3 regions of the Chengkuizengella sp. SCS-71B genome follow, and region 2 is predicted to be linked to each of the others. Evidence: predicted binding sites of a transcription regulator. Region 2 holds the regulator's gene; each other region holds the start of a gene.
What was found. Region 2 encodes LexA, which represses DNA repair genes until DNA is damaged. Its sites were predicted from a motif close to CGAACATATGTTCG; they were not measured.
Positions count from the first base shown of each region.

Region 1 (8,386 bases), 620 kb from region 2:
AACGGAATCCATTATTGCTGGTAGTGTATGTTCAAAAAAAAGATGGATATTTTTATCTTCAACATTATTGAGGCAAACGGTCCGTAGCCAATTACTCGAAGATGAATTGAATCCTGAAAACATTTTTATTATAGATGGGATTGTCAGTACAATACGATCTAATGAAATGCATTATCATTTATTGCAGGAAGTGATGAGAATGCCATCAACAAAAGTAATTGAACACCCGGATGTTTTTGTGAGGGAATCGCAGTTTGATTATGATGATTTTAATTTTATTATTGAATTAAGAAATCATCCTGATGAAGAAATTATAATTGAACATTTTACGAATCCTTTAAGTGACTTTTAAAATTATTATCCATAGGGGAGTGAAACATGTCTGAACTCGGTGATCTACTTAAAAAAGCTAGACTTGATAAAAATATATCTTTAGATGAGCTTCAAGAATTAACAAAAATACAGAAAAGATATTTAATTGCAATTGAAACAGGAGACTTCAATGCACTCCCTGGTCATTTTTATGTAAAAGCTTTTATTAAAAGTTATGCAGATTCGGTTGGAGTAGATCGAGATCATGTCATGAAACTGTATCAGAATGATGTACCAGTTATTTCTGCTCCAGAAACTAAAGTAAGAAATATTCGCAGGAAAAAAAGAAGTTTTATGAGTACAGAAAAATTAACGAAATGGGCTGCTGCTTTTTTAGTTATTTGTTTTATAGCCTTAATTTTTGCTTTAATATATTATTTTTTAGTAAGTGGAGAAAAAGATCAAAATTTACTTGACGATCCACGCCTAACGGAAAAAAATGAAGCAGAAGTGCTTACTGAATCTGAAGAGGAAGATGACTCTACTACTGAAGTAGAAGAAGTTGAACCCGAACCTGCTCCAATACCTGAACTTCCGCCTGAGCCAGAAGTGACCTTAGTTACTTCTGAAGGCGGTACAAATACATATGTCGTTTCAAATGTGGATAATCTTCAAGTGGAAGTTGAAATTCTAAATAGAGTATGGCTACAGATCAAAGAGGATAATATTGAAGGAAAAGTCATTTATCAAAAATTATTTGAAACAAATCAAATTGGTGAAACATATTCATTAGATTATGAAGGATCATTGTGGATTCGTTTAGGTAATGCTAATAGTGCAGCGATTACTGTGAATGGAGAAATAGTGGAACAGGATATTGGAAATGTATGGGATTTTCAAATTAATCTCAAGAAGTCTGATCCAAGTCAAGCAGAGGATACAGAAAATTTAGAGAATTCAGATGGTACTTCTAGTGAAGAAAGCGCTAACGAATAGAGTATTAATCAATATACTAATAAGGTAAACTTGATACGGTTTGCCTTTTTTTGTATTTAACTGTTATAATTTGATGTGAAATAATGGAAAGGGGGAAGTGTTATGGCTTCCGAATATTCATTTGATATTGTGTCTAAGGTGGATTTTCAAGAACTAAGCAATGCTATTCATCAAGCAGAGAGAGAAATTGAAACTCGATTTGATTTTAAAGGTAGTAAAAGTGAAATTTCATTAGATGGTGAAGAGGTAACCATTATTTCTGATGATGACTATAAATTGCAGAGTGTGTTAGATATTTTAAAAACAAAGATGGTGAAAAGAAACGTCTCTATTAAAAATTTGGAATTCGATAAAATAGAACCTGCTGCATCAAGCACTGTGAGACAGAAAATTAAGGTTAAACAAGGGATAGACCAAGAAAATAATAAAAAAATTCGCAAATTGATTCAAGATGAAAAATTAAAAGTAAAAACGCAAGTACAAGGTGAGCAAATTCGTGTGACAGGAAAGAATAAAGATGATTTACAAAAAGTGATCAAATTGTTGAATGAAGCTGATTTGGCACTAGAATTACAATTTATAAACATGAGATAACAAGGGTTAATTTGTTTTGACAGCCTAATATGCATGTATTATACTTGTTAAGAATAAAATGCACTTATATTTGGAGGCGCTACTGAATGAGCGAAAAAGTCAACTTAGTGACTCTTGGCTGTGAAAAAAATTTAGTGGATTCGGAAATCATGTCTGGTTTAATTCACAAGCGAGGATATTCCATTACAGATGATAAAAATGACGCAACTGTCATTATAGTGAATACATGTGGTTTTATAGATGCGGCAAAAGAAGAATCAGTTAATACCATACTAGATCTTGCTGATCTAAAAAACACCGCAAATCTTAAAGCATTAATTGTGTCTGGTTGTTTAACACAAAGGTATAAAGAGCAATTAATGATGGAAATGCCTGAAATTGATGGCATTGTAGGCACAGGTGATTTTGATAAAATCAATCAAATCATTGACGAGGCTCTTAAAGGAAAAAAACCTGCAATTGTAGGTAACCCTATCTTTAATTATGAATCAGCCTTACCCCGTAAAGTAACGACGCCTAGATACACAGCATATGTGAAAATTGCAGAGGGTTGTGATAACGCATGCACTTTTTGCAGTATTCCCATTATGAGAGGTAAATTTAGAAGCCGGAGCATTGAATCTATTATTGCTGAAGTAGAACAATTAGCACTACAAGGAGTAAAAGAAATTAGTTTAATTGCCCAGGATTCAACAAATTATGGAACTGATTTATATGATCAATTTAAGTTGCCTGAATTATTAAATGAAGTAAGTAGGGTAAAAGGAATCGAGTGGGTTCGGTTACACTATGCTTATCCAGGTTTCTTTACAGATGAATTGATTGAAACCATCGCTAATAATCCTAAAATTTGCAAGTATATAGATATGCCTTTACAACATAGTGAAGATCAAATCTTAAAAAGAATGAGAAGACCAGGGAGACAGACAGATACTAGAGCATTAATTGAAAAAATACGCAATAGAATTCCAGAAATTTCCTTGAGAACTTCTATTATTGTAGGCTTTCCTGGTGAAACGGAAGAAGATTTTGGAAAATTATGTGATTTTGTGAAAGAAATTAAATTTGATCGATTAGGCGTATTTACTTACTCACAAGAAGAGGACACGCCTGCATCTAGACTACCCAATCAAATTCCGGATGATGTGAAGGAACGAAGATCTAACATTTTGATGGAAATCCAAAGGGTAGTTGCAAAGGAACAAAATAATAAACATATTGGTAAGGTATTAGATGTATTGATAGAACGTTATGATGGACGAAATGATGTGTTTATTGGTCGTTCACAGTATGACGCACCAGAAATAGATGGAGAAGTGTTTGTTTCAAACATAAAAGCAAACATCGGTGAATTGCACCCAGTTCGTATCACTCACTCTATTGAATATGACTTAACAGGGGAGGGGAATCTATGAACTTAGCCAATCGCATAACTTTGGCCAGGATTTTTTTGGTACCAATCATTATGTTTTTTTTATTGGTTAATTTAGATTTTCCACCTTTAGAATTTGCTCAATTTGAAATTACATATAGTCAAATTATTGCAACATTAATTTTTATCATTGCTGCCAGCACGGATGGGTTAGATGGATATATTGCTCGAAAAAGGAAGATTGTTACAAATTTAGGAAAATTACTTGATCCTCTAGCTGATAAGTTATTAGTTGCAGCTGTGTTAATTTCACTAGTAGATATGGGGAAATTGGAAGCCTGGATTGCCATCGTTATCATTAGTCGTGAGTTTGCTGTAACAGGACTAAGGCAAGTTGCATTATTAGATGGAAAAGTTGTGGCTGCAAGTAAATGGGGTAAATGGAAAACTGCATCTCAGATTACGGCTATAATTGCACTGTTGCTCAATAATTTTCCTTTTACATTTATCGGATTTCCATTTGATCTTGTTGCAAGTTGGATCGCTGTCATTATTACAGTATATTCAGGAATTGATTATTTTCTTAAAAATAAATCAGTCATACATTTATCAACAAATAAACAATAGGTAAGTTATACTACCTGTTGTTTTTTATTTTAGGAGGGGATGTCATTGAAAGCTGAAATTATAGCAGTAGGTACAGAAATTTTATTAGGACAAATTGTGAATACCAATGCTCAATATTTATCTGAAAAATTAGCTCAAATTGGCATGAATGTTTATTTTCAAACTGTTGTCGGAGATAATAAAGAGAGGATCGCTGAAGCATTAAAAATAGCAGATAATCGTGCTGATTTTATTATATGTTGTGGAGGTTTGGGACCTACTCAAGATGATTTAACGAAAGATATTTTTGCAGAATTTGTAGGGAGATCAATTGAAGTTCATGAGCCTTCATTGAAAAAAATGAGAGAATTGTTTAAAAAACGTGGAATTAATATGACCGAAAATAATATTAAACAAGCCTATATTGTTTCTGGTTGTGAACCTTTGCAAAATGATACAGGACTTGCTGTCGGAGTTGCTCTAACTCAAAATAAACATCATTACATATTGTTGCCTGGCCCTCCTAAAGAGTTGAAACCTATGTTTGATCGATATGCTGTTCCATGGCTGCAATCTATTATTGGGGATCAGCAACCGCTGCATTCAAAGTTTTTAAAATTTGCAGGAATTGGTGAATCAATACTCGAGGACCGTTTAAAGGATTTGATGGAGCAACAAATCGATCCTTCCATTGCTCCTTATGCTAAAGAAGGAGAAGTAATGATTCGACTTACAACAAAAGCTGAAACTCAAAAGAAAGCATTTGAAAAAATGAAATCTGTAGAGAATGAAATTATCAAAAGAGCAGGTAAATATCTTTATGCATCAGAAAATATCACTTTTGAAGAAGCATTAATAAAAATGATGAGTTCTAAGAACCTTACACTATCTGTTGCTGAGAGCTGTACAGGTGGAAAGGTTAGTGAACTGATTACAAGTGTTGGAGGTAGTTCTTCAGTTTATCGAGGTGGTGTTGTTTGTTACAGTAATCAAATGAAACACGAGTTTCTTCATATTCCTATGGAGGTGTTGGAAGGAAAAGATGCTCCAGGTGCAGTTAGTACACAAACAGCGGAGATGTTAGCTGAAAATTTGAATCATCAAACAAATACAGATTGGTCTATTTCGGTAACTGGTGTTGCTGGACCTTCAGAATCTGAAGGGAAACCTGTCGGATTAGTATATATAGGGATTAAACAAAAGGGGTCTCCAATAAAGGTGAAATCAGTACAATTGCCAGGAAATCGTGAAATGGTTCAACTAAGAGCAGCAAAATATGCTTTATATCAATTATGGAAAGAAATAAGGGAAATATAATCAGTTGATATTTCCCAGGCAAGCGCACGAATTGAGGTTTTAGTATTAATTTCGACATCAAATTCTATTAATTCACTTGTGTCTTACTATTTTTTCATATATAATAACGATATCGGAAGCACCGTAACGAAGACATTTCTTTGTTACGGTTTTTTTAAAATAATCGAATCGAATATATGTTCGAAAAAATGCTTGGCAAGAACACGAAAACAAGGTATTATATGAATATCAAAGTAAGTGTTCAAAAAGTTCGGTTTTCAGCACCAAGAAGATTGTGCGAATATGCAGAAGCTGGAGCTGAGTGTAATTGTTACATGAGCACCGGACTTCAAATGTGAGTGCAATATTCGATGTCGTATTTGCATACTTGCTCCACTTCGTGATCAAAAGAGGGCTTTTTGAACATATCTATAAAGATGAAAAAAGGAAGTGAGTTCTTTGACAGATCGTCGCGCTGCTTTAGATATGGCTTTACGTCAAATAGAAAAACAATTTGGAAAAGGTTCCGTAATGAAATTAGGAGAATCTACTAGTACTCAGGTAGAAACGATTTCAAGTGGAGCTCTTGCTTTAGACATTGCTTTGGGAATTGGTGGCTTCCCTAGAGGAAGAATTATAGAGGTATTTGGACCTGAGTCTTCTGGTAAAACGACAGTAGCTCTTCATGCTATTGCTGAAGCACAAAAATCTGGTGGACAAGCAGCATTTATTGATGCAGAACATGCTCTTGACCCTGTATATGCTAAGAAGCTAGGAGTAAACATCGATGAGTTACTTTTGTCACAACCTGATACAGGAGAACAAGCACTGGAAATTGCAGAAGCATTGGTTCGTAGTGGTGCTATTGATATTATCGTTGTTGATTCTGTTGCTGCGTTAGTTCCTAAAGCAGAAATTGAAGGTGAGATGGGTGATTCTCATGTAGGTCTTCAAGCCCGTTTAATGTCACAGGCATTGAGAAAACTATCTGGAGCAATCAGCAAATCTAAAACGATAGCTATTTTCATTAATCAGCTGCGTGAAAAAGTAGGTGTGATGTTTGGAAATCCAGAAACAACTCCAGGTGGTAGAGCACTGAAGTTTTATTCTTCTGTCAGACTTGACGTGAGACGCATTGAAACCCTTAAACAAGGAAATGATATGGTTGGGAATAGGACGCGTGTCAAAGTAGTGAAAAACAAAGTAGCGCCCCCATTTAAACAGGCTGAGCTTGATATTATGTATGGCGAAGGAATTTCTCGTGAAGGAAGCATCATAGATATTGGTACAGAATTAGATATTATCAATAAAAGTGGAGCATGGTATTCTTATGAGGGCGAGAGATTAGGCCAAGGAAGAGAGAATGCAAAACAATTTTTAAAGGACAGTGTAGAGCTCGCAGAGGAAATAGAAGCAAAGATTAGAATAGATAAAGATCTTATCCCAGATGAGAATGAAGATGAAAAAGCAGAAAATAAAGCCCCATTAGCTACAAATGAGTAAATATAATTTAACTGGTCATTGCACCTAAAAAATATGCAAGTAATAGCCACCATAATAGAGACCTGAACGCAAATATCAATCTACTAAAAATAGCCATGGGATAGTTAGTATATTTAAGGGTAGGGACTACCCTTATTGCTTGGTACATATAGATAGCTACTAAAAAGTATCTACTTCCCAAGAAGCACCCACTTCAAACACTAAAGGTGTTAAGTGGTGTGTAGTTCACCGAAGCACCTTCATTGAAGGTGCTTTATCTACATATATCATTATAGGAGAGAGGTTTTGATGAGCACTAAGTCTGAAAAAGATTTGATTACTTTAGTTGAAAAGCAAAAAAATAATCGAAATCGATACAATATATATGTGAATGATCGATATGTGCTTTCTGTTCATGAAGACATACTTGTCAAACATCGTTTGCTTAAAGGGGAAGAAATAAATGAAACAAAGATAAAGCAGGTTGTAGAAGATGAAGAGAAGCAGATCATACAGCGTCAAGCAATTCGTATTATTTCACGTAGAGGTAAGTCAAGATTTGAGCTTAAACAAAAATTAAGTGAAAAAGGTTATGAAGAAACCTTGATTGATCATACTCTAGATCATTTAGAAAAGAGAAAATTCATTGATGATTATAGTTATGCACTCAACTTAGCAAATTATCGAATGAAACATCAAAAAAAAGGATTGAAATGGATTGAACAAGAATTGTCTCAAAAAGGTATCAAAAAAGTGATAATCACACAAGTGATACAGGAATTAGATAAAGAATTGGAATTTGAAGTGGCGTATCAATTAGCGAAAAAAAGATGGGATAATCAGAGTGGGGATTATACCAAAAAAAAATCTAAAATCAGTTCTTTTTTAATGAGAAGAGGATTTGAATATTCTTTAATTCGCAATATTTTAGAAAAAATTGAGAAAGAGGAAACGAATGAATGGTAGATTTATATTCTAAATCATTTCCTTACTTGACAACCTTATTTTATTAAAGATAAAATATTCATGTATATTCACCTATTTTTTTCGCCAATTTTTATCAACTTTCTGCCAAGTATGAAAAAAGAATGATTAAATGAAAATGTAAATCGGATTAAAAAAACCATATTATCCCAGGCTAACCCTTGGAGTTTTATCAACGAGGAGGTGAATGAATCATGGATCCCATTTGGATTATCGTTCTCGTTGTTGGTGTTGGTTTAATATGCTTCGGGATTGGTTATTTTATCCGCAAATCTCTTGCAGAAGCTAAGATCACTAGTGCTGAACATGCAGCTGAGCAGATAATGTTAAATGCTAAGAAAGATGCTGAAGCACTTAAAAAGGAAAATATATTAGAAGCTAAAGATGAAGCGCACAAAATCCGAATCGAAGCTGAAAAAGACATTCGTGACCGTCGAAATGAAGTCCAACGACTAGAAAGACGATTGTTGCAAAAAGAGGAATCGCTGGATAAAAAAATAGAATCTTTTGAGCGTAAAGAAGAAAAAATTGCCAACAAGGAGAAGCAAATTGATGATAAACAGTCACAAATTCAACTAATCCATGACAAGCAAGTTTCTGAATTAGAGCGAATTTCAAATCTTACGTTGAGTGAGGCCAAAGATATAATACTAAATCGTGTTGAACAGGAAACTAGGCATGAAACAGCACAGCTCGTTAAAGAAATTGAGCAAAGGGCGAAAGAAGAAGCGGATAAGAAAGCGA
Region 1 is NZ_JAZHSH010000001.1:2,431,311-2,439,696, reverse strand. Features, by position in the region: gene VQL36_RS11880 (DUF3388 domain-containing protein) at 1-352, shown strand, start outside; gene VQL36_RS11875 (helix-turn-helix domain-containing protein) at 379-1,308, shown strand; gene VQL36_RS11870 (YajQ family cyclic di-GMP-binding protein) at 1,411-1,902, shown strand; gene rimO (30S ribosomal protein S12 methylthiotransferase RimO) at 1,989-3,317, shown strand; gene pgsA (CDP-diacylglycerol--glycerol-3-phosphate 3-phosphatidyltransferase) at 3,314-3,901, shown strand; gene VQL36_RS11855 (competence/damage-inducible protein A) at 3,947-5,197, shown strand; gene recA (recombinase RecA) at 5,636-6,679, shown strand; gene VQL36_RS11845 (regulatory protein RecX) at 6,968-7,624, shown strand; gene rny (ribonuclease Y) at 7,837-8,386, shown strand, end outside.
Region 1: a site for LexA is predicted at 5,367-5,380, ahead of recA (recombinase RecA). Genes of this name have one in related genera too.

Region 2 (8,386 bases):
ATAAATCGGTTTGGATATTCATCAGGAAGAGCACTGACCTCATCAAGTTTATTCCATTCCTCTGTGGTTAAATTCCACTCTAACGTTCCCATATTTTCTTCAAATTGATCTAATGTATTTGCACCCAAAATGGGTGAAGTGATGCCCTTTTTATCAAGCAGCCAATTTAAAGCTACTTGTGAAGGAGTTACTCCCCTCTGCTCACCAATTTCCATTACAGTATTGAGTATCTCCCAATTTTTTTCAGTATTTCGATTTTCCCAAGAAGATTCGCCCATTGCTTTATGAAGTCTTCCCTCAGTAGGTTGTACACCTTTAGAATATTTTCCTGATAAAAAACCACTTCCAATTGCAGCCCAAGGCATTACACCAACATTTTCTTCAATACACAAAGGTAAAACTTCTCGATCCATTTCTCTGCTTACAAGACTATATTGAGGCTGAATGGATATATATCTAACAAATTTATTAAAATCACTATAACATAAGGATTTCATTAATTGCCACGCTAAAAAATTGGAACATCCTATGTACCTTACTTTACCAGAACTTACTATGTCATCTAAAGCCCTTAACGTTTCTTCTACAGGTGTGAACTCATCCCATACATGTACTTGGTATAGATCGATATAATCTGTATTTAATCGTTTTAAACTAGCTTCAACACCATCCATAACGTGTTTTCGAGATAATCCTGCACTATTCAAATCTTTGCCTGTCTGGAATCTTACTTTAGTTGCCAACACCACTTCAGAACGTCGATCTTTAATGGCTTTACCAACAATTTCTTCAGATTTTCCTTGTACATATACATCTGCAGTATCTAAAAAATTCCCCCCTCTATCTAAAAAACGGTGTATCATATCAATCGAATCTTTTTCACTCGTTGTATTCCCGAAAGTCATTGTACCTAAACATAATTTGGAAACAGCTAAACCACTTTTCCCGAGTATACGATGTTCCATACTTGTCCTCCTCTGTATAACAATGAATATTTATTCATTTTTTTAACTATTTTATCGCAAACCTGGTGATATGAAAAGAACAAGATCTACAGTCGATCTTGTTCTAACATATAAAAAATTTATGTTACAGAGAATGAGTTACTCTGTTGTAAGTTATATAGTATAGAAATTGAATATTTTTTTTAGTTTATTCATCAACAATTTCTATATTATCTAATTGTGCTCTAAAGTTTTTCCTAAAGGATTTTAAATATTCCTGACGTAACTTTTTCTGTTCTTCAACCTCTTGTGCATTCAAGCCAACTGTTTTCTTCTTTCTAGCTAACTCATTAATTCTGTTGATTTGATCGTTGTTCATAACGTTTAATCCTCCTTATCTACCCCATTACTTTGACATTTCAAAAAAAAATTGTCAAGTAACTTTATTGATCAATGATTATAACAGAAAAAAAGCTTGACCATTCCTTACTATTTATATAAACTAACAAACAGAATATTTTGAATGCAGATGATAGGTGGGGCTGAATATGAGGTTATTTTTATTTAAGAATAAAACAATAATTATCGCTTTTTCTTCTCCATCTTATAAAAAAAGAACTAAAGATTGTTAACGATCTTTAGTTCTTTTTTTATATTATTGAAGGAGTGATGAATTTGTATAAACGAGTATTAGTAAAATTAAGCGGTGGAGCACTTGCAGATCAGAATGGAAATAATTTTGGACCAGATCGTTTAGAACATATAGTTAATGAAATACTAGCTATTTCAGAAAATGGAATTGAAGTATGTATCGTTGTTGGTGGTGGGAACATATTCAGAGGAAATTTGGCTTCTGCATGGGGAATAGATAAAGTAGAAGCAGACAATATTGGTACGCTAGGAACAATAATCAATAGTTTAATGTTAAGAGGTGTATTAAAGAGCAAAACTAAAAAAGAAGTCCGTGTTATGACCTCTATTCCAATTACAGCTGTAGCAGAGCCTTTTATTCGTTTAAAAGCGATTCAACATCTCAAAAAAGGGTATATAGTTATTTTTGGAGGAGGAAATGGACAACCTTTTGTCACTACTGATTATCCAAGTGTGCAACGTGCAGTTGAAACGAATTGTGATGCCATATTAGTTGCTAAGCAAGGCGTAGATGGGGTTTTTACTTGCGACCCGAATCTTAACAAAGAGGCACGAATGTACAGAAACTTAAACTACAACGATATAATTACAAATAATATAAAAGTTATGGATCAATCTGCTTTATTATTAGCAAGAGATCATAAGCTCCCAGTTCATGTATTTAATTTTGATAAACATGAAGCAATGAAAAAAATATGTGAAGGACAGCATATAGGAACTTCAATCAATGAAGACGTTACTAAATTTTAATATATAATGAACATATGTGAATTCATCATAAAAATCCAATTTCTAGGGATTCATTCACCCAGATGTTGGACTTGATCAATTCAATTGTTTCTAATAAGGTGTATCGTTTAATATACTCAAATATAAGATGTTGCAGCATAGTTGAAAATTGTTAATAAGTTAATGTTGTTTAATCGAAAGTGAGAGTGTTAAAATGGCTTTTAAAGAAGAAGAAAAAGAAGTTCTGAGTATACAGACAACAATACCCTAAAACTATAAAATTTAATAAAAAATCAGATTTCTACTTTAAGTATTGGAGGAATGCTAACATGAATACTCATTTCATCAAATTAACTGAACCTAATAAAAACCTTGTAGATGTGTTTAATCGCTGGGCAAACGATCCTACTTTAATCCCGTTGACTCGTCCTAACCAAATCAAGTCAGAATTAGAATATCAGCAAACAATTACTAAAGAAAACTTATTTCAACGATTAGAACATGAACAGATCTACCTAATATATCTGGATGATCAGTTAATCGGCGAAATGAACTACATGGTCGATCCGAGACATCTGTACAAAAAAGAGCCAGGAACTGCCTGGATAGGGATTACGATTGGTGAGCCCGAAGGCCGTGGTAAAGGAATTGGATATGTGGCGATAAAATATTTAGAGGATCAAATTATGAAAAAAGGTCTTAAACGTATTGAATTAGGAGTATTTGAATTTAATGAACAGGCACTGAAACTGTATCAGAAACTGGATTACAAGGAAATTGGGCATGTTAATAATTTCACCTATTGGCAAGGTAAAATGTGGAATGATATCCGCATGGAGAAGTATTTAAGAGTCAACCCAAACTAAATTCACCAGAATTCTTTAGAGCACTTTTTCCAAACTAAAACTAAAGTAATTTGGTATTCAGCAAAATGTCAAGCAGAAAAATCTGGCTGAACTAATATTACGATATGGCGCAATTGCTGAACATACAGGCAAAAAATGATCAAACTTTATAAAAATTGTTCTGGAATAATATATTATGAATCTGTTTTAATCTTTTTAAAAACAGATTCTTTTAAATACGTAAAACCAACGCTATTTGACATATTTTTGATCAAATTTAAGAATAACCTACACCTATACAGCGTCCCTAAGTGTGGGCGGTGTAAAAAATAATCTTTTAATCATCATAGACACTTGAATATTCTATAAGTATAATTATTTTTCATCAACTAACCATCCTAAATTTTTTTCTTCAATTAAATTAGAATCTGCAAGTATTTGTTCTACACCCAAATAACGTATAAATCTCTCAAAACACGTCTTTAAATCAGACTTTAATTGTTCTGAAACCTTAAACCCAGATTCCCACCACCAATTTTTAATCATTAAAACTTTATTCTTTTTATCTTTAACTGGTTCAAACCTTGCTATAAAGCGATCATTATGTAAAATTGGCAGAACATAATAACCATATCTTCGTTCCTCTATAGGTTTATAGACTTCCCAAATATATTCGAAATCAAAAAGTTCCTTAATTAACTTTCGATCCCATATCAGATTATCTAGTGGCGCGATAATTGAAGCATGATTTTGACCATCATGTTTTGTTAAAAAGCTTTCGTCTGATTTTTTCATGTAAAATTTATTGGATATTCCCTGTATTGTTACTTCAATTAATTTCCCAGCTTCAATTAATCGTTGTATGGACTTTTTACGATCAGAGCTCTTAATTTCTCTAATCCCTAACCATGCATCCCCTGATCTATCCCACAACAGACCAATCGCTCCTATACGTCTTAGTACATACCAGTCTACATATTGCTCAAACGTTTTATTCGGGTCTTTCTTTATTAACAGTTTTTTCGGCAGATTTCGATCTGTAACATCGTATATTTTACGTGTTCTATCCTTATCATAAATAATTAAATCTCCTGCAAAATATAAACTTTCTAAGGCAGCTCTTGATAATCGAGTAGGTGCCCACGACCAATCAACAATTTGATTATATGATAAATCTTTCGAAGATAATGGTCCCTTTTCTTTAACTAGGCTTAACACATCCTGACTAATTGCTTGCACTTCATTTATCCTCTTTAATTGTTCTCTCTTCTTAGCTCTGAATCTTGAAAAATAAGGCCAGTCCTCCGTAAGATAAATGGACATGTTTTTATCCCATCCATCTAATAATACCCTTTCCTTGTATAACAACTCATGAAGCATACTAGTACTATAATTACGAATTCTTGATTGCAACACTAATTCTTGGTTAAAACCCACCACATTCAGTGGATCAAATTGTATGCAACCGACTCGTTGAATTAAATCGATGATTCCTTGTTTGCCCAGAAATTGATTTGAAGGTCTCAACCCTTGATATGAAATCAGAAAATGGCGTGCTTTTGCTTTTGATAATGATATTTTGTCCACAGTGAACTCCTTTTTAGATCATAATCTACTATACTAGCTATTATTGACACAATACTTCATGTCAAGTACGCCATCTATAATTCTCCAGTAGGAATCAATAAAGCTTGTCCTATAATAATATTACTATTTTCTAGATGATTTTTATTTTTAATTTTAGAAATAAAATATCGGATGTCCATCTCTCTAGGTACATAACACTTAGCAATACTCCATAGTGTATCTCCAGGTTTTACATAAATTTGTATGAATTGTTCTTCTTGCTGTTGAACCGTTTCCGTATTCTCGGATGCAAAAACATTCAAGATGGCTCCAAACATCAAACCAATTGTTACAATAACAGTTGTTATTAAAATAAAAAATACTTTTTTTCTTAATATAATTGATTTATTTTGAGCTCTTAACTGCACTGCTTTTTTTGTATCTATGGCATTACTCGTATAAATTAAATGCACATTAACTACCTCCCAAACATTTGTTCTAAACAAAGATTATCACGAACATTTGTTTGTGTCAATACTTTTTTCGAACTTATGTTTGTGCGAAATAACGTTCTGTGTTATAATACCAGCATAATACATAGATCGTTTAGTAAGGTGAAATAAATGGGGAGGGAATTAGATTGAACAAGTTATCTACCAGGCAACAATCCATATTGGAATTTATTAAAGAAGAGGTGCAAAAAAAAGGCTACCCTCCATCCGTTCGTGAAATAGGAGAAGCAGTAGGTTTAGCATCAAGTTCCACAGTACATGGCCATCTGGAAAGATTAGAAAAAAAGGGGTTTATTCGTAGAGACCCTACAAAACCACGTGCAATCGAAATATTAGATGAGGAAAGTCCTACTCCTACTATCGCTACCTCATCCATAGCACAAGTACCTTTAATAGGAAAAGTTACAGCTGGTCTTCCAATTCTTGCTACAGAAAATATAGAGGAGTACTTTCCACTTCCAAATCATTATGTTGGGGACTACAATGTTTTCATGCTTCAGATTGTTGGAGAAAGCATGATTGAGGCTGGAATTCACGATGGAGATTACGTCATCGTAAGACAACAGCAATCCGCAAATAATGGTGAAATTGTAGTAGCCATGACTGAAGATAATGAAGCAACTGTCAAGAGATTTTTTAAAGAATCAAATCACTTTAGACTACAGCCTGAAAATTCAACCATGAAGCCGATTATACTCAATGAAGTCAGTATATTAGGTAAAGTAGTGGGGTTGTTTAGAGACATTAGTTAATAAGAAACTGACCTACTTGTAATCTAAAATTTTTCAGAACGCACAAAAATAATGAAACTTCTTCCAATAACGGAGGAAGTTTTTTTATCGCTTTGAATAGATCATCATTTTTAAATCAAAATTTAATAAAGGCGTTCACACATTTTAACTAATATTGGTAAAAAAGTATAATCAAATTTAATTTTGCTTCATACATTATTAAAGTGCAAAAATTTTACATTTTATTTACAGAAAAAAAATATTTTTGCGCTATGGTTTAATTATCAAATAGAAAAATAATAAAACATGTAGGAGTGAGACAATGGATTTATTTGGGTATGGGGATTATAAATTTTCTAACATTAAAGAGAAAACTAGACATCGTTTATACGAAGAATTTGAAAAGTTAGAAAGTAAGAAATCATTATCTCCAAAAGAAACAGATTTATTTAATAGCAATTATAAGAAATATCGTTAATTTTAGCAGTCACCGAATTTAACCTATTAATAAGACCATCATATCCCATCAGGAGAAAACCTTGGCAAATGCTGAGGTTTTCTTCTTTTCATTACAAAAAAACACTGGAGTCGGTGCAGAACAACTTATCTCATTCCTACTTTTTTGTACTCTGAGTATACGTTAAAATATTCAATAAATAATTGTTATATCCACAACTTGCCACGAAGCTAAATTTTGAATTCTTATAAAAAAATCTCCATCAAATCTTCGCCTATAATTAAAATCAAAATATTTTTCTCCAGTAGTAAGTATTTCTTGAACTTTTTCACTGCCGTCCCATAATTGTAAACGAACAAATGGTTTAGATGTAATATAAACTCTATTAATTGAATCAATAAGAGGAACATCGTAATACGCACGTTGGTTTAAACTGGGACTATAAGAAACTCCTTCTGCCATTACTAACTTTTTTAACATGCCATAAATCCTCCTAAAAAAATGTAATATTAATTTACTTGTTATCATAGTAATATATTTTTTAAATTTCATAATTTTTCAATATAACCAATTTAACCCCAATAATCACATTAAAAGATAGTTATACTCGTATTTCTAAGTGTAAATATACAAATATGTATATTTACTTTTTTTAGTCCCACTACAAAACTAATTTAATGACTTGTTATGGAACATAGAATATATAGACTGCCAAAGCTGTGGGAGTCTTAACTTGCTGCATCTGTTGGAAGCAGTTTGTTTTGTAGCAGCTGGTGGGTGTTGATGTAGGTATTATAACCATTATCAACACTCAATGATTATAAAATCCGCATTTGTCTGTGTCAACATGTTATATGATTTTATATGATGAAATAAGTAATAAATGATGATGTAAGTAATACTTCAACAATCGCATACATTATGACGTACTTTATTCACAAAGGACAATATTATTATTTACTAAATCACACGCTTATTTTCATCATCCATTAGTTTATATGTAATTAAAAAATTATAATAAGGAGGAAAAATATGAGTGAACGTAAGATTGATAGAATCGCTTATATACAAGCTTTAGGAGATGATGTAAAGATTGTAACAGGAGACAAGTTTATATGTGTTCCCAAAAATACTATAATGGCACATCCCTTCAATACAAACTGGCATGTTGAAGGAGATGCAGTATTGTATACTGTTCACGGTCCTATCCATCTAAGAGGAGAAGTAGATAACTAGTAACCTTAAAATACTCCCCTTCAAGAAAAACAGAATTTTTTTTAAACCTGTCTACCTTTAGGGGAGCATAAAATCTAATTTAATACCAGGTGCAAAACATCTCTGAATATTTCAATATAGGGGTAGAACAACATCTCCATCAAGCTCAGGAAAAGAAATTCCCTAGAATGAAAAAATGTAAATTTTGTTAAAGAATTAAAGAGAAGTAAATCGTTGTCTAGTTACTTTTCCCCAGTAAGAATCTACATAAACATCTTCATCAAATTCCCAAGAAGAAAATTCTCCAATTACCTTCCTCCAAAATGTAGTTGCATATTCTGCACCCTCTATTTGTTTAACTTGCCATTTACCCTTAAAAATAGAAAATAAATGATGTGCAAACTTTCTTCCAAGGTCTTTTTTTCGACAAGAAGGAATCACATAAAATTCGCACACTTCAAAAAAATCTTCTATTGATTTTCTAACTGCGGCTAAGCCAATTGGGATCTCTTTTTCATAAAGTAAAAATCCTTCTATATTATCTCCTAAAGTTGTATCCAGTTTAAACACTCCATCAGAATCAGGTAACTTTTCAGTAAGAGCAGAGAATTCACCTTCATAACTTTGACATAAATTAAGATATATATGCTTATTACTAGAATCTACTGAAACAATATTCATATTAAAATCATCTCCTAGTTGAATCAACTAATTCCTTGCTTCTTTACTTATATAA
Region 2 is NZ_JAZHSH010000001.1:1,810,376-1,818,761, reverse strand. Features, by position in the region: gene VQL36_RS08995 (aldo/keto reductase) at 1-965, opposite strand, end outside; gene VQL36_RS08990 (DUF896 domain-containing protein) at 1,153-1,323, opposite strand; gene pyrH (UMP kinase) at 1,614-2,345, shown strand; gene VQL36_RS08980 (GNAT family N-acetyltransferase) at 2,654-3,190, shown strand; gene VQL36_RS08975 (winged helix-turn-helix domain-containing protein) at 3,545-4,756, opposite strand; gene VQL36_RS08970 (LysM peptidoglycan-binding domain-containing protein) at 4,831-5,208, opposite strand; gene lexA (transcriptional repressor LexA) at 5,376-5,999, shown strand; gene VQL36_RS08960 (hypothetical protein) at 6,301-6,456, shown strand; gene VQL36_RS08955 (hypothetical protein) at 6,628-6,915, opposite strand; gene VQL36_RS08950 (hypothetical protein) at 7,468-7,671, shown strand; gene VQL36_RS08945 (hypothetical protein) at 7,867-8,331, opposite strand.

Region 3 (6,645 bases), 1.3 Mb from region 2:
ATATATCAAGTATGCAACCATAATGGAAAAAGCGTACATATTAAGGTCATTATAACCCTACTTAAAATATAATTCGATGTAAAAATCAAAATTCCTTCATAATTCTTCAAATTATGCATAGTAATTATTGGTTATAAACGTAATCCGTTATGCACCATGACTATCCTTCCATTTTGAACATATACATTTGGAACGCGATGAGAAATCATACATACAATTTCATAATTTATGGTATCCAGCTTTTCAGCCAGTTCCTCTACAAGAATCTGTTCATCCCCTTGTTTTCCAAATAATACAACCTCTTCACCAGATTTAACATCATCTAGTCCCGTTATATTCATCATACATTGATCCATACAAATTGTCCCTACAACAGGTACCCTTTTCCCTCTGATCAAAGCATCTACTTTCCCACTTAGCATTCGAGAATAACCATCAGCATACCCTATAGGTAAGGTGGCGATCTGTTCCTCCTCCTTTGTAAAATACTTGGTTCCATAACTTATACCTGACTCAGGAGGCAAAACTTTTGAGTATATAATTTTAGTTTTCAAGCTCATTACAGGTTTAAGATCAATTTTATGATGATTTATTTCTGTTGATGGATATAACCCGTACATACTAATTCCAAGTCTCACCATATTATATGAATACTCAGGCAAATCAATTGCAATAGCACTATTACCTGTATGGATTTTTAAAAAATTGATATTTTTTTGTTTAAAATAATCTACAATTTCTTTAAAATGTTGATATTGTTTTAAAGTGTAAGTTTTATCCTCTTCGTCTGCATTCGCAAAATGAGTATAAACACCTTCAACTTCAACACCATCAAGCTGTAATACTTTCTCAATAAAAGGGATGGCATTTTCATAACGTACACCTAACCGCCCCATACCTGTATCTATTTTAATATGAACTTTATATGGCTTAGAGTCTCTTTTTATTTTGCTTAGAGCATCAATGGTTTCATCCTGAAAAACAGTCAAAGTGATATCATGTTGAATAGCTAGTTCAACAGCTTCAGGAGGAATGTACCCTAGAATAAGGATTGGTGCAGTAATTCCCGAATTACGAAGTTCCAAAGCTTCATCCAAAAACGCAACAGCGATATATTGGGCTCCACTTAAGATCGCTTGTTTAGCTACTTCTACTGCACCGTGTCCATATGCGTTTGCTTTAACTACAGCCATAATTTCCATATGATTAGGAAGAATCTCTTGAAATCTTGTTAGGTTATAATGTAAAGCATCCAAAGAAATTTCAGCCCAAGTTGGGCGATAATATGAATCCATCGTATGTTCACCTTCTTCACACAATAAGGAACAAAGAAATTAAAATATATTGTGATTATGCCTATCCCTTTAATGTTAATCGCTTATGATGAGGCTGTCAATGAACAAACTACAAACAAGTTTTGGAATTTATTTTCCTATCTGTCCTTCTAAAGATTGTGCTACTTTTATCATTTCTTCCTTAGGTAAATCATCTGTTGTTAATTTGAATTCCACACCATCATAACTCCAGCTTAATGTCTTCTGTACTTCACCTGTTAAAACAGCAAAAGTATACCCTAAATCAATAATTTCACCTTGAGGAAGGTTCACATCTTTTGCTTCTGGCTTTTCCTCAATAATCGTGTAATTATATACTCCAGCATAACGAACTAAAATAGCTATATGATCATCTTGCGGCACTTCTCTTAAATCACTAAACTCGACTCCTTCAGGTGTATAACTTGGTGTGTATACTCCAAACGATAAATTTGTTGGAGTAGACTCAACTTCACTATCTTTCTCTTCTTGATCTGCTAAAAATGTAGGAAGTGATTTCATTTGCCACATGGATAAATTTCGCTGCATATCAAAAGCATCGTCCTCAAATTGTTTATCAAACTCAAATTCATTAAATTTCACTAAAACAAGCACAGATGCATTATCATCAGCAATTTCTACTTGCTGTGGTTCATAACCGTCTTTGCTTAACCAGATTTTTTGACGACTCAAAGAACGATTTTGATAATTTGCATTTACATCAAATACAAACGATTTCTGTTCATCATCCTTTGTAAATTGTCTTTCATCATCTGTTATAATGCTATTTACTAAAGTTTCATATAAATATACCTGACCTTGCTGCCCTGGCCAATCACTTTGGAACCGAAAACTCTTCTGTAAGTGAGGGGTGAGTACAAAAACCCCCTCGTCATTACGTAGTACAATTTGAGTGACATCTCTTTCATTATTCGTAATGGAGATACGATAATAATGAGGCGACTTATAACTTACCTCTAAATTGTACTCTTGTGCTTCGTTACCTGTGTTCAGTGTCATTGTACCCGTTCCATGATAACTCTCCAAATCTTTTAATTTCTTTTCTAAATCACCAACTACGTCATCTGCATCTCTTGATCCACAGGCTGACAGAATAAGTGACACGCATATCACAACAATAAAAACCCATGTGATTTTACGCATACGCATGTACATCCCCTCCACATAAAGTTTAATTTACTGATACATGTCTATGTGGAAACTTGGACAATTATGCAGACTAGCTTAATATGCAATTTAGAAATTTATATTAAACTTTTTCATAAAGATAAATATTTTTACAAAGAATATAAACAACCTGATTTAATTAGAATTTATATGCCTTAATTAAAGGAGAGAACTTTTTGGAAAAAAAATCAAATATCACTAATTTACTAACACCTAAAAACTCAGTATTAGTTTTAATTGATCATCAACCTCAAATGTTCTTAGGGGTAGAAAGCCACCATGGTCAGTCTATTCTGAATAATGTGGTAGGACTAGCAAAATCAGCGAAAGTTTTCAAAGTTCCAACCATACTTACAACAGTAGGTGCAAAAGGTTTCACAGGCTCTTTACATCCAGATATCCAAGCTGTCTTTCCAGAACAAGAGCCGATTGATAGAACTTCCTTAAACGCTTGGGAAGACAAAAGAATTGTTAAAGCAGTAAAATCAATTGGATCTAAGAAGATTATTTTAGCTGGATTATGGACAGAAATTTGTTTAGCCTATCCTGCTCTTTCTGCTTTAGAAGAAGGATATGATGTCCATATTATAACAGATGCATCTGGAGGTGTAAGTAAGGAAGCACATGATATGGCAATTCAACGAATGATTCAAGCAGGTGCGAAACCATTAACATGGGAAGTTGTACTATTCGAATGGCAACGAGATTGGGCTAGACTAGAAACTGTTGATGCAGCAAAAGAAATTTCTAGGCAGCACAGTGGCGTTTTTGGAGTGGGACTTCTTTATACTGATCATAAATAGACTTTATTTTAAGCAAAAAAAAAAGACACTATTTTAGCGTCTACTTTGTTTAAAAAATGCTTTTATGTTAAGCACACAAATGAAATATTTTATATTTTTTTAAATAAATTCATTTGTTGAACAGGAACATCAATTGCAGTAACGAAACACGTTGAAATTATAAAAAATAACGTCGTTCCATTAATATCTCCTTCAGCTAACACAAGTCCTTCTCCTACTTTTAATATAACTACATCGAGGCCTACAATGTTTACAGTTTGATTAATTTTAGAATTTAATAAATTAGTCATAGGATCTTCAATACATGCACATTCTCCAATATTTTTCTGTATTTTTTTTAATTGAACTTGAGGATCAAACTCCATTGATATAGCTATAATAGAATGAATGGCAAAATCTCCGTTATCAGTAAATAAAATAAAATTTTCTACACGTTCTACAATTACAGGAACTAAAATAATCTCACTTCCAAATAATACAGATACGTTTATATTTTCACCAATTAACTGCTTCAACACACATTGCATCGGGCAAACGCAGCAATCACATAGAGATTTATCGAAATGTCCCATAAAATTCAACTCCTTTTTATTTAAATTAGTGTATTATATGAATTTAATTGTCATTATGAATGGACGTTTGTCCCCTAGCGTTGAATTTCCGCTAATCAACTATCTTTTAGATTATGGATGATCTAAACTCATACGATACTGTAATCTATACTATGAATACTGTGGCTTTTAGGCTTCGGGAGCCAATATACATACCAATATTTTCTGTTCCTGTAAAAGAAAGACCATTGAGTATAAGTTCATACTTATTGATACCAGTATCTGGTTCGTCATCAACTAAAGGAAAGTTTGAAAAGTTTGTATATCTTCCTGTAGATCCAGCAGGTACATAATCCATCTCATCATTGATAGTTGCAACGACAATACCATTACGCTGGAGCTGAAATACTAATCCAAAACTTGTAGCTAACCCCATATCCTCGATAGCAGCTTGAGATAAAAAATCAAGTGATACCTTTGTTTTCTGTGATTGTCTGACACACACATCAATGGATACTATAGTAAGAGGTGTAATTACAGACATACCACTTTGAACTAATATAATTGATCCTTCTCCTCCATATGGATCTAATACTGAAACCGAATCACAAACAACAAAAGGTTTTTGTTTTAACCCCATAATATTAACTCCCAACACATTAGATTATCCTTATATCTTATGAACCATTGAATGAAGTTGCTTGGACTGGTATCTATAAATATACGTACAAAAAAAGATTATGTGCGCCCTTCTTAACTTAGATTCATAGATCGGCTAGGACATAATTTGACCGTCCTCTTGATGTTCGATAATCATTTTCTATATTCCTAGAAAAGGCATTCACATTGGATACAATCCCCAAGGAGAGAGCATCCTCTGGAATAACCTCTACTTGCAGCGATTAATATGATAACTAAGAGTATAAATAACACTAATACAATAACTGCCCCCATAAAAACCCTCCTTTCAATAGTTGTAATATATACTATGAAAGGAAAATCTATTTTGTATGGACGGGTGTCCTAATGCAAGTACACATTTTTCATAGATTAAAACCCCACTACATAGATAGTGAGGTTTACACCGTAGAGAGATATATATGAGCGCATACCCTCCTATGATTAGGAGGTGATATATTCTATGTTCAACCCTTTCATTTGGTATAGACAAGTGACTTGATTATTTGAAAATGTGCTATTATACCAATGTCTACTATAATAAAAAAAGAACCACCTTATAAAATCAACGTTTATGGACTTTTTCAATACATAATTTTACCTAAAGGTTCTCTTTTATTCATCTCATTCTAAATTCTCTTGCCTGTGCCCTTCCTCTTGACGTTTTGACAAACCTCTTTAATAAAGTTTTAACGCATCCTCAATGACATCATCTTCAGAAATATGATCCAACCACGAAAAATGCTTTTAAACTTTTCAAAAGCCTCAATAACACTGTATTAATAATATGGATATACATTTTAAAATCAATCGTTACTATAAACATTTTCATAATCCACTCATATTCAACTCTAGTTTAATTTGTTTTAATTGGGGGCAAATTTAGTTACTGTTCCCGTCTTAAACGCATTCTGACCAAAAGTTCTGAACAACTTAACTGTAACTTCTGATTTACTTAACATAGAATCTGATAATTGTTGAGATATAATATTGACTTCTACCTCTGCAAGTTCTGATTTCGTCTTTCTGTCTCTTTCATATTGATAATCATTTATACGTTCTTTTTGTTCAGGAAGCATCTATCTGCTTGATTCCCATAGCATATTAGATCCAGGTGTTAATTTATTTTCTTTCATTTGTTTCATCCCTAACGGAACATTCGTTCTTATTATATAAGGGGTATAAGAGAAAAGGCAAGAGCATATTTAAAGTACAGTACATTCGTCCACTCATCATAATTCCAATTTGAATACACTAATAAAAAATGAAAAGGTCGTGATTTTATGGGCGTTTTTGATGAGGATATATGCGATTGCTGTGTTTGCCCGATGCAGTGTGTTTTGAAGGAGTTAGTTGGTGTGTTTGTCGGTATTGATACTCCTATCGGCAGTACTATTGACACTACTATTACTGATGTTGAAAATTTTATTGTGTCAACTTCTGATGCTGGAGATATTCCAGTATGTCAAATTACTCATGTAGAAAGCGAAAATTTTACAAATACGATAATTGCGAGAGTATTGTCAGCTTTAAAACCTATAAGAAAAAGTAAAGGAGAGTGTGCTTGTTGTGAAGACCCTATGACAAATTTGCTTAAATTTGAAATTGGGAATAATTTTAACATCGAATTTATTAGTCCTGAGGGCCCATTCCCAGACAGAATCTTAGGTGTTGGAGAAGGGATTGTCGTAGGAATTGATGGAGTAACCTTTTTAGATATCTATTCTACATGTGCAATAACAAAGATTATTCCGATAACTACAGAACAAATTAATGATCCAGATAGACCTTCTAGAAGAACCATTTCCCTATCAGCTACCTAAGCCAAGGGCGATTACTCCTATTTCTGCATTGTATTTCTTGATAACAGCACAATTTAATATTTCCAAAACAAACGCCCAATCAAAACACTTATAAAAACATATGATGGATTAAGAATGAAAAGCACTAGAACTAATGCAGCTCCTATAGTTAAATTCTACGTAGAGAACCTCACTATTTATAGTGGGGTTTTCATTAAGATTCTCAATAGATTGATGAGCCATTTCTATCTGCCATTTTTTTAACTTCAAAATCAATTCCTCCCTCGGTAAACAATCATAATATTCCTTA
Region 3 is NZ_JAZHSH010000001.1:552,615-559,259, reverse strand. Features, by position in the region: gene alr (alanine racemase) at 132-1,295, opposite strand; gene VQL36_RS02735 (outer membrane lipoprotein-sorting protein) at 1,425-2,483, opposite strand; gene VQL36_RS02730 (hydrolase) at 2,678-3,304, shown strand; gene VQL36_RS02725 (hypothetical protein) at 3,394-3,876, opposite strand; gene VQL36_RS02720 (hypothetical protein) at 4,022-4,495, opposite strand; gene VQL36_RS02715 (YolD-like family protein) at 5,400-5,612, opposite strand; gene VQL36_RS02710 (hypothetical protein) at 5,817-6,356, shown strand; gene VQL36_RS02705 (peptidoglycan recognition family protein) at 6,465-6,645, opposite strand, start outside.
Region 3: a site for LexA is predicted at 5,686-5,699, ahead of VQL36_RS02715 (YolD-like family protein). Genes of this name have one in related genera too.